DNA from 4 places in the Methylomonas sp. LL1 genome. Region 3 is predicted to be linked to each of the others. Evidence: riboswitches for the same ligand, from Rfam matches in the RefSeq annotation. Region 3 holds a riboswitch; each other region holds the start of a gene.
The links. A riboswitch is a leader RNA that binds a small molecule or an ion and turns the genes downstream of it on or off. The one in region 3 is predicted to bind cyclic di-GMP.
Positions count from the first base shown of each region.

Region 1: linked by a shared signal. The riboswitch ahead of IVG45_RS09340 (hypothetical protein) and the one ahead of IVG45_RS04480 (hypothetical protein) in region 3 are both predicted to bind cyclic di-GMP.
Region 2: linked by a shared signal. The riboswitch ahead of IVG45_RS22605 (PEP-CTERM sorting domain-containing protein) and the one ahead of IVG45_RS04480 (hypothetical protein) in region 3 are both predicted to bind cyclic di-GMP.
Region 4: linked by a shared signal. The riboswitch ahead of IVG45_RS10855 (VPLPA-CTERM sorting domain-containing protein) and the one ahead of IVG45_RS04480 (hypothetical protein) in region 3 are both predicted to bind cyclic di-GMP.

Region 1 covers NZ_CP064653.1:2,003,509-2,005,707, reverse strand. The annotation lists gene IVG45_RS09345 (TonB-dependent siderophore receptor) at 1-650, shown strand, start outside; cyclic di-GMP riboswitch class I at 716-792, shown strand; gene IVG45_RS09340 (hypothetical protein) at 845-1,615, shown strand; gene IVG45_RS09335 (VPLPA-CTERM sorting domain-containing protein) at 1,802-2,199, shown strand, end outside.
Region 2 covers NZ_CP064653.1:1,479,845-1,482,043, forward strand. The annotation lists gene IVG45_RS07185 (hypothetical protein) at 1-137, opposite strand, end outside; gene IVG45_RS22605 (PEP-CTERM sorting domain-containing protein) at 199-978, opposite strand; cyclic di-GMP riboswitch class I at 1,098-1,172, opposite strand; gene gspM (type II secretion system protein GspM) at 1,760-2,199, opposite strand, start outside.
Region 3 covers NZ_CP064653.1:860,068-862,266, reverse strand. The annotation lists gene IVG45_RS04485 (IS1595 family transposase) at 1-619, opposite strand, end outside; gene IVG45_RS04480 (hypothetical protein) at 674-877, opposite strand; cyclic di-GMP riboswitch class I at 980-1,066, opposite strand; gene IVG45_RS04475 (phosphopantetheine-binding protein) at 1,648-1,905, shown strand; gene IVG45_RS04470 (diguanylate cyclase) at 2,013-2,199, opposite strand, start outside.
Region 4 covers NZ_CP064653.1:2,323,571-2,325,769, reverse strand. The annotation lists gene IVG45_RS10860 (IS110 family transposase) at 1-647, shown strand, start outside; cyclic di-GMP riboswitch class I at 1,187-1,267, shown strand; gene IVG45_RS10855 (VPLPA-CTERM sorting domain-containing protein) at 1,342-2,112, shown strand; gene IVG45_RS10850 (VPLPA-CTERM sorting domain-containing protein) at 2,176-2,199, shown strand, end outside.

The DNA of each region.
Region 1 (2,199 bases), 1.1 Mb from region 3:
ACAGCGAAGGCATGCGCGGCCAGCCGCTGATTAATTTTGTCGATACCCCGGTTCCCGAGTTATCGCGGCAAATCGAAACCGGCTTTAAGTTCGATTTTGCCGGGCAATTCAGCGGGCAGATGGCGATTTACCAAATCGATAGAACCCATGTGGCCGTCACCGATAACACCGATATTCAAGGCCGCTCGGTTGCGGCCGGACAGCAACGCTCGGTCGGTTTCGATGCCGATCTGCTCTGGCAGCCCCTGGACGAACTGAATTTTCTGGCCAGCTATGCCCATACCGAAGCGCGCTTTATCGACGACAAGTCCGGCGTGCCGGCCGGCAACCGTCTGCCGTTGGTACCGGAAAATTCCGCCCGTTTATGGATGCATTACCGATTGCCTATGCCGGAGTTGAAGGGACTTAGCCTGGGATTTGGCGTCAACCTGCGCGCCGGCGCATTTTTATCGAACAACAATCAATTCAAAAGCGAGGCTTACCACGGCTTTGACGCCACCGTTGCCTACGAAACGGCGACATTCAAACTGGCCGCCACCGCGAAAAACCTTACCGGGGTCGACTATTTTTCGGCTTACGACTATTTCGACGGACGGGTTGCGCCCGACAGCGGGCCGGCCGTGTATGTCACGGGAAGCGTGAGGTACTAATGCATTAAATTCAGGATGGAGCGGGAACCACTCACTCAAGGACATAGAGTGATGTCGAATGGATACGACAACCATGCCACATCCGCCGCGAGGCGGAGCCGGAAAGCCACGGGTCTTGGAATAAGACAGCCGGGTTACCTTCAAGGCCAGTGCCTTGGAGATTAACTTTAACCGTAATTAATGAAGGAACAAAAATGACAAGTTTGAAAAAACATACTGTTAAATTGGCAAGCGCCGGCGTCCTGGTATTCGGCTCATTGGCCGGCTTACTGGCACCCGCATCCGCCAGCGCCGCGCTGGTGACCGGTAATGCCACTATTAGCATCGACAACACCGCCTTCAGTACCGCAACGGGTGGCTGGACCGTCAACCATTTTTTTGATGCCAGCTATAACGAGACTGCCATCAATGCCAGTACGGCTGGCGGCACCACTTCAACCACCAATATGCTGTTTCCGGTCAATACGAATATCACCACTACCAGCTACGCCGGCAACCGCACCTTGCAGGCCACAACCATGGACAGCAGCGACACGGCAACGGGACAAATCGGCTTGAGTGGCGCCTTAACCATGACTGGCGCCCTTGGGAATTTGTATCCCTATGATTTCAAGCTGCAAAAATTCAGCGGCGTCTGGAACTTGGTTAGCTATGACAGCGCGTTTAAAAACACCACCTTCCTGCAACTTACCAATGCGATTGAATCCGTCAATGGCAGCGGCCAGTTAAGCCTGTCCGGCGATTTGGTTTTCGGCGGCGGCATGAGTCCGACTACAGCCAGCAGCATTTTTGGTCTGACCTGGAGTTCATTCTTGGGCGTTCAGTCGATCAACCAAAATCTCGTCGTCGGCCATTTGAGCCTGGCACCGGCAGCTGTTCCAGTACCCGCAGCCGTTTGGTTGTTCGGTAGCGGTTTACTAGGCCTGCTGGGCGTAACTCGTGGAAAGGCCAAATTTTCCGCATAACGCATGGATCGACGCTGCCTGTTGCGCTTGATTTAAGCCGTTACAGGTAGCGACAGACATTAACTTATTACTCGGTTTTCAACCTGGGCTCTATCGCTTCTCATGTTCAGCAAGCATAAGCAGGGAAAATCCGGGTAGGCTCAAAAAACGTTTAAACCGAATTCATTATTCATTTAAGGAAGAAACATGAAAATATTTAATGCTATTGTGATGGCCGGCACGTTGGCTTTCACGAACGCGCAGGCGGCCACCGTCTCGGGTGGGTCGCTTATCCTCAACATAGATCGCGATGCCTTGGCCGCCGGCGTTACCATGGATAACACCCCGGCCCCCTCTATTTACGTCGAGGAGTTTTTTGGTGCCTCCGCGGCAAGCAAAACCCAAAGCCAGCTTCTAAACGACAATACGCCCGCCGATTGGTCCGATTACGCAGCCAACGAAATTCCGGCCACCGGTCTGCAATATGCGGTTAACGGGTTAAACATCGACGCCAATCCGGCCGGGCGCGAGAATAGGCCTACAACATTCGAGTTTAATCCTGGCGACTTGTTGGGTAGCGCGACCGGCAATATTGGCTTGGGTGG
Region 2 (2,199 bases), 620 kb from region 3:
GCGCCTGACAAATAGACTTCATAGGTATCGGTCTGCGTAACGACGACCTTGCCTTGGCCATCCACTGTGATGTCGGCGAAAGCCGCACCGCTGATCATCGCCGAGGATACGGCCATGCTTAGAACTAACTTTTTCATGTGATTGTCTCGCTAAGTTTAAAAAGACGCTTCCGGATAAGCACCGGAAGCGAAGCGCGGCTTATGCCGCGGTTTTACGGCGATTGAGGCCCAACAAACCCATCAGACCGGCGCCGAACATCCAGACCGCGCCCGGAACGGGTACCGCAGCGGGAGCGGCAGCGTAGGTCAGGCTGTTGCCGGCCAGAGTCCATTTGCCGGCGAAAGTAGTCGGAATGGTTTGACCAAGGCCAAAGTTAGGACTGTTTTCATCCAGATTCATCATGCCCAACTGGAAGCCGATGGACTGGCCGTAGTCGGCTTGCGGGTCTTGGTTATGACCACCCCAAACGCTGGCTGCGTTGGCGTGTTGACCCAGGCCTGCACCTTCACTATCCAAAGCGATTGTGCTCAGATTTTGCGTATTGTTGACCACAACCTTGGAATTGATTTCGATGGCATGTGCTTGAATGGTGGCACCAGCTTGAAGGGTAAAGAAAGTACCAGCTGGATCGATATCAACAACAGCATTGTTCTGAGTAATCATGGCGCCTAGATCATCTAAACTCCCTACGGCAACAGCCCACTTGATTTTGTCGGTAGCGGCACCGGTGATGAAGTTCAGCCAGTTGCTATCGTTGGAAAAATCAAAAGACAAGCTGTAGGCCGCATTGGCGACGTTGGACAACAATTGGCCGAAACTAACACCGGTATCGAAGGTAAAGGTTTTACCGGTGGTAAAGTCGTAGGCCGACATATAGGCTTCGTTATTGCTGCCTTGGTCGTATGCGATACTCGCGTTAGCCGCACCGGCTCCCGCCATCAAAACCGCGGCCACGGCCACTTTTGCAAAATGTTTCATGGTTTATCCTCATGTTTAAAAAATTTGAATACATAAGGTGACAGCCCGGCCGTCTTTTATCGTTTTCCCTGTCATTGCCGCTCCGGGGGGAGCGGCAAGCTCTTAACTCCAGCTACTCGCAAGCAAGCATGACTAACAATTCAAGACCCGTGACTTTCCGTCCCCGCCTCGCGACGGGTTTGGCTTTTACACACTTTCCTGTCTAACACTCAAAGAGTGGCGCATCCCCGCTACCATCCTTCATTTTCCCCTGACCTACTCCCTACCCTCTTCCCTTACCCACTCCCTATTCGTGCCGTCCCTGTTCCCTAGTCAATCCCGATTCGGCCATGACCGATCCAGCCGGTCATCTGTTGCCGCGCATTATCCCTGTGCAATCACTGCATTACCGTTACAGAACGGTTACATTCTTCGGAAACGTAATACATTCGTATTGCATCGATAGACTGTGGATTAGTGGAATAACCGAGGGAGGGTTTTATCGGCGGCTGGGTCGAGCCGAAGGGATTTGGATTTAGTCGGAAGTATCTTTTTGCGATCGGATGCCGGCTGCGTGGGAGGTGCCTTAACCGCGACCTAAGTATTATCGTCGCGGCTAAAGCCCCTCCCACACAACCTCTGCTTGGAAGTCCCGTAGGAGCGAATTCGCTACGCGCTCTTACGGGTCATTCGCCCAGGACGATTAAAATCGCCCCATTATGGAAATTATTTCCAACCCAATCCTTAATGCCTAAACCTTTAGTTGGCTTTAATGGGGTCGCGGCTATATGGCAAAAATGGCCTAGCCACGGCCGATCATCAGCTTGACGCTGACCAAACCGTTCGCCTCGGACTGATCGGCCATGTCCATCCTCAGCACCCGCAGGCCATGCTTGGTTTCCAAAATAGCCAGCCAGTAGACCAGCTTATCGAAGGAGACTTGCTCCAGCGATACAGCGACTTGATCGTCGCCTTCTTGTTGCAAACTTTTAATGGCGGGTTTAATTTGTAGTTGCTGACTACTGGCGTCTATCAGCGCCAGCGGCGGTTGACTCGCGCTTTCCGCTTCGGTTTGCACCACGCCGCTTTGGCGTAAAACCTCCACTTCGGCGCCGACTTGTTGTAAATGCCGGTATATTTGGCGCTGGGATTGAATTTGCTGTTGCAGCAAACTGCTTTGCTCCAGCAATGGCCGGTAAGCCAACTGGTATAAAGCATACAGGCAAAGCCCTCCAACCCCGG
Region 3 (2,199 bases):
CAGCCAGCGCATCGGTATGCAGGGTTTGGCCTGGGGCAAGCGTTTGTTGGGCGAATGCTCTAACACTCTCGTGCGTCACCTGCTCAACCACCTTCATAGCCACAAAGCCGGGCTTACCATCATTATGTTCGCAAGCCACTAAAATAGTGGTTTTACCGGCGGCGCCTCGCCCGCGTTTACCGGCACGTTTGCCGCCGATAAAGGCATCATCGAATTCGATAATGCCGCTTAGTTTGTACAGATTATTCTGATCACCCATGGCCGTGCGTAATTTTCTCAACAGCCGTTGCGCCGTCAGCCAGGAAACACCAATTAGTTTGGTCAGCCGCAATGCGGAGATACTACCCTTGTCCGACGATACCCAATAAAGACTCCAAAACCATTTCACGAGCGGTAATTTGGTGTTGTGAAACAAGGTGCCGGCTGTCACCGATGTGTGATGATGACAAACTGCACATTCGTAGACATGTCGTGTCTGGAGCAACCAACCTTTCTGATGGCCACAGCGTGGACAGCAAAACCCTTCAGGCCACCTGAGGTTGATGATGGCTTGAAGACAACTTTTTTCATCGGCAAAGTGCTGTTGCCACTCCCAAAAACTCGTGATCTTTGCTTGCATGACCGCTCTCCAGAATATCCCACTAAAATTCAGATCGGGTAACCTGTGGTAAGTTCATAGCCATGTAAATTTAAACCAAGCAGCGTGATGGCTATCACCCCAATCGCCATCTGCCGCATCAGACCAACCGATATTGCTGGTTACAGCTCTTACTGAAGGGTTATTGGCGTTCAAATTGTAGTAAGAAACGTGCGCGAACGCCTGGCTTGCAAACAAAAAGCTTGCTAGAGCAATTAGAGATAGTGCGATTTTTTTCATTTTTAATCCTCTTTACTGTACAAATAATTATTTATTGTTAACAGTAATGTTCTCGGCGTTGCCTCGGGAAAAGACAAACGCCGCTTCCTCCCCATCACTTTAGGAGGCGGCCCGGCCTTCTTGTTTTTGTTATTTTCAAGAACCGTGGCTTTCCGGCCCCGCCTCGCGACGGGTGTGGCTTGGTTGGCGAGGGGAAATCCAATAAACTAAAACATAAACTCATCATTCCCTGATCGGACCAGAAACCTAGCCAACTAAGAATGATTATCATATTACATGCCAAAACCCAGTAAAATCCTAGGTTTCAATGATATAAAATATTCCCTAATATACTTAAACAACCCCGGCGTTAATTAAACTGCGTTAAATGACTAACCAATATAGTCATTTGCCTCATTTATCAAAGACCTAGCCGTCATTTGGCATAAAAATACCCAAATCTGCCTTAGAAACGATGCCTTGGTGATAAAGCCATAACCCAACACACTCGTCATGGCCATCGGCAACCGTTACAATTGTCGGTTTTTATCAATCATGGCTTTCCATGATTGTTGTTTTGCATTTAGGGAACAAGGGCAGAGATCGACAATGGCACGACATTTGACTCCAGAAACAGCTCGCGAACGGCGTTTGCCGGCACCTTCAATCAAACCCGACCGGCTTTACAGCCTATCGTTTGCGTGTGTTGCCGCTGTCGGCGATTCAAACCAATCAGCGTTTTTTGCTGAATTCAACATTTCGGGACACTTTCTCCCACCCATGAGTATGCTATGAGTCAGACTGAAATCGAATTAAAACAGCTGATCATCGACACTCTGGCACTGGAAGAGGTGAACGTCGACGATATCAAGTCCGACGCCGCGCTGTTTAATAGCGGCCTGGGATTGGATTCGATCGACGCACTGGAGTTGGGCTTGGCAATCAGGAAGAAATACGACGTCAAAATCGACGTCGAACACGATGACGTGGTTAAGATCTTTGCTTCGGTATCCGCATTGGCTCAATTCATAGAATCCGTCCGCCAATAAGTTGAAAAACCACGACGGCTTGAGCGCAAATCAATAGGGTGATTTTTTAGACGATTAACTGACTCTAGGGCCAGCCCAATTATGGCCAATCGTAACCGATGAGGTCATTACAAGCGGAATAATTGATATTCTTCCAGTCCACAAACCTTATTCCGGCCACTGTCCTTGGCCTGATAAAGCGCCTTGTCGGCCAAATTGAGCAGGCTGTCGATGTTGGAAATTTTTTCCCTCAGCGTCGCCACGCCTATACAAATGGTGAACTGCAACGACACCCCCGCTTCCAACGGAATTGTG
Region 4 (2,199 bases), 1.5 Mb from region 3:
GGCCATCGAATCAGACCCTGGCTTTGCGCGGGTTTGCCCGCCGCATTGATGCGCTGACCGGTCAGAAAGCTGCCGCGAAAAACCATCTGCATGCACTGAGTGCGACTCAGGAAACTCCAAAGGCGTTGCTGCGCGATGCCAAGCTGGCGATCAGTCAATTGGAAAAACGCATCGATACCTTGGCCGCCGAAGCGATGACCTTGATCAACCAGCACCCGGAACTCAAGCGTGTTTTTGAGTTGCTGACCGGCATCAAAGGCATTGCCCAAACCAGCGCCATTGCTTTGATGGGCGAACTGCTGTTATTGCCACCCAACCTGTCGCATCGCGAATGGGTCAAGTTTGCCGGGCTCGATCCCAAAGCCTTTGAATCCGGCAAAAGCGTACATAAGAAAATGCGGCTGTCCAAGGCGGGTAACCGGCATATTCGCTCGGCATTGTATATGCCGGCCTTGAGCGCCAAACAGCATGATCCCCATGTCAGCGCTTATTTCCAGCACTTGGTCGACAACGGCAAGAAACCTTTACAGGCCGTCTGCGCAGTGATGCGTAAATTACTGCATGCGATCCATGGCATGCTAAAGCACGACCAGCCGTTCGATAACACACGGTTTTATGTCATTCCGACACCCATCATCGCTGAGTGAAAAAGTGATGGAATTTTGTTGACTTGGAACAGAGTATCTACCATATTGCTTCCCAAAATTTCTGGAAGATATTTTTCGTCCGATCATTAGCTGCGTTTATTTGTGCTGACGATCGTAACCCTCTGCCCAAAGGAAAATCCAATTCTCAATCTTCCGTGGCATTTAATGGCGTCTAAGGCGGTTTTTAATGATGCGTCGGTATTATCCGACAATGAGCTTCTTTGATAATCATTTCATGCGGCCTAAATGAGGTGTGTTAGAGCTGAAAATAGGGTATTTCACGTTGCGTGATGAGCCATATCACGTATTTCCGAGTCCTTGCTAACGCTGGTTTTATTTTTAGTCCCTGTATTTCAGGTGTTTGGCAATTGGCATAAGGGTTGCATTAGTCCGAATGCAGTTGTCAGGCAGTGCTTACAAAATTTTTTCCGGCCCATGCTGAATGAATGCCGGCAAATCTCTGGTTCGCCGTGTTCATGATTTTGTACTTGGCTTGTTTGTGGTAAGCAAAAGCACTGTCAAAGGATTGTTGGGGAGCTTCATGCTTCAGCCACCCCCGTCGCGAGGCGGGTTCGGAAAGCCACGGGTCTTGAGCCTAACAAGATGGCCGGGTTGCCCTCTCGGAGACGAGGGGTGCGAGTGCATTCGTTCAGATGAGAATGCAATTTACATAACAATTTAGGAATGGAAAGCAATGATTCAATTTAAAAAACTGGCTATCGCGGGAGCAATTGCCGCTTCAATCATGGGTGCAACTGCTGCTGAAGCGCATGTTTCCTATCATTTGGATGCAGCCGGCGGACAAGCTCCAAACGTCAATGGTTCCGATGCAACCGGCTCTTGGACGGGTGGTGCACCTTCTTATGACGGTAATTTGCCTGTCACCTGGGTGGCCAATATTCACCATGTTGATACTGTTTACGAAATATCGGCGGCTGATGCGATCAACAACAAGGGGGCTGCATCAAATTTTGTTTTGGAATCCATTAACAATAAATGGAAGCCAGCTTCAAGCTGGGGTAATGCGTTGGATTTCGGTCTGATCAATATGGAAGTGGCTGGAAACTTGACCATTACGGTCGAAGCCGATTCCAGTCTGGCTTCCACATTCGCTCCTGGTTTTACCTTGTGGAGTGGTTGGGATGCTACAGCTACCAGCAGCAAGCACGGTTCATGGAACGCAAACCCTTTTGCACCAACCACGCGTGGTAGTAACGAATTGACCTATGTCGGCCACGCGGCAACCACTGTGGACGGTGGTTCAGTAACATATACCTTTAATAACCTGGCCGCTGGTAACTACAGTTTGTGGGTTGGGGGCAATGGCACTGACAATGTGAATGAGTTCTATAAAGCAAGTATGTCGGTAGCTGCGGTTCCCGTCCCTGGCGCGGTCTGGCTGTTCGGTAGCGCCATCGCCGGTTTGGTCGGCTTTGGCCGCCGTAAAGCGGCAGTGACTGCGTAAAATCAAGTCAAGGCGAAGCTTAGGCTTCGCCTTTTTAGTTTCCATCTGTCAAAAGGAACGGACATGAATTCATTGCTTAAAATCCTT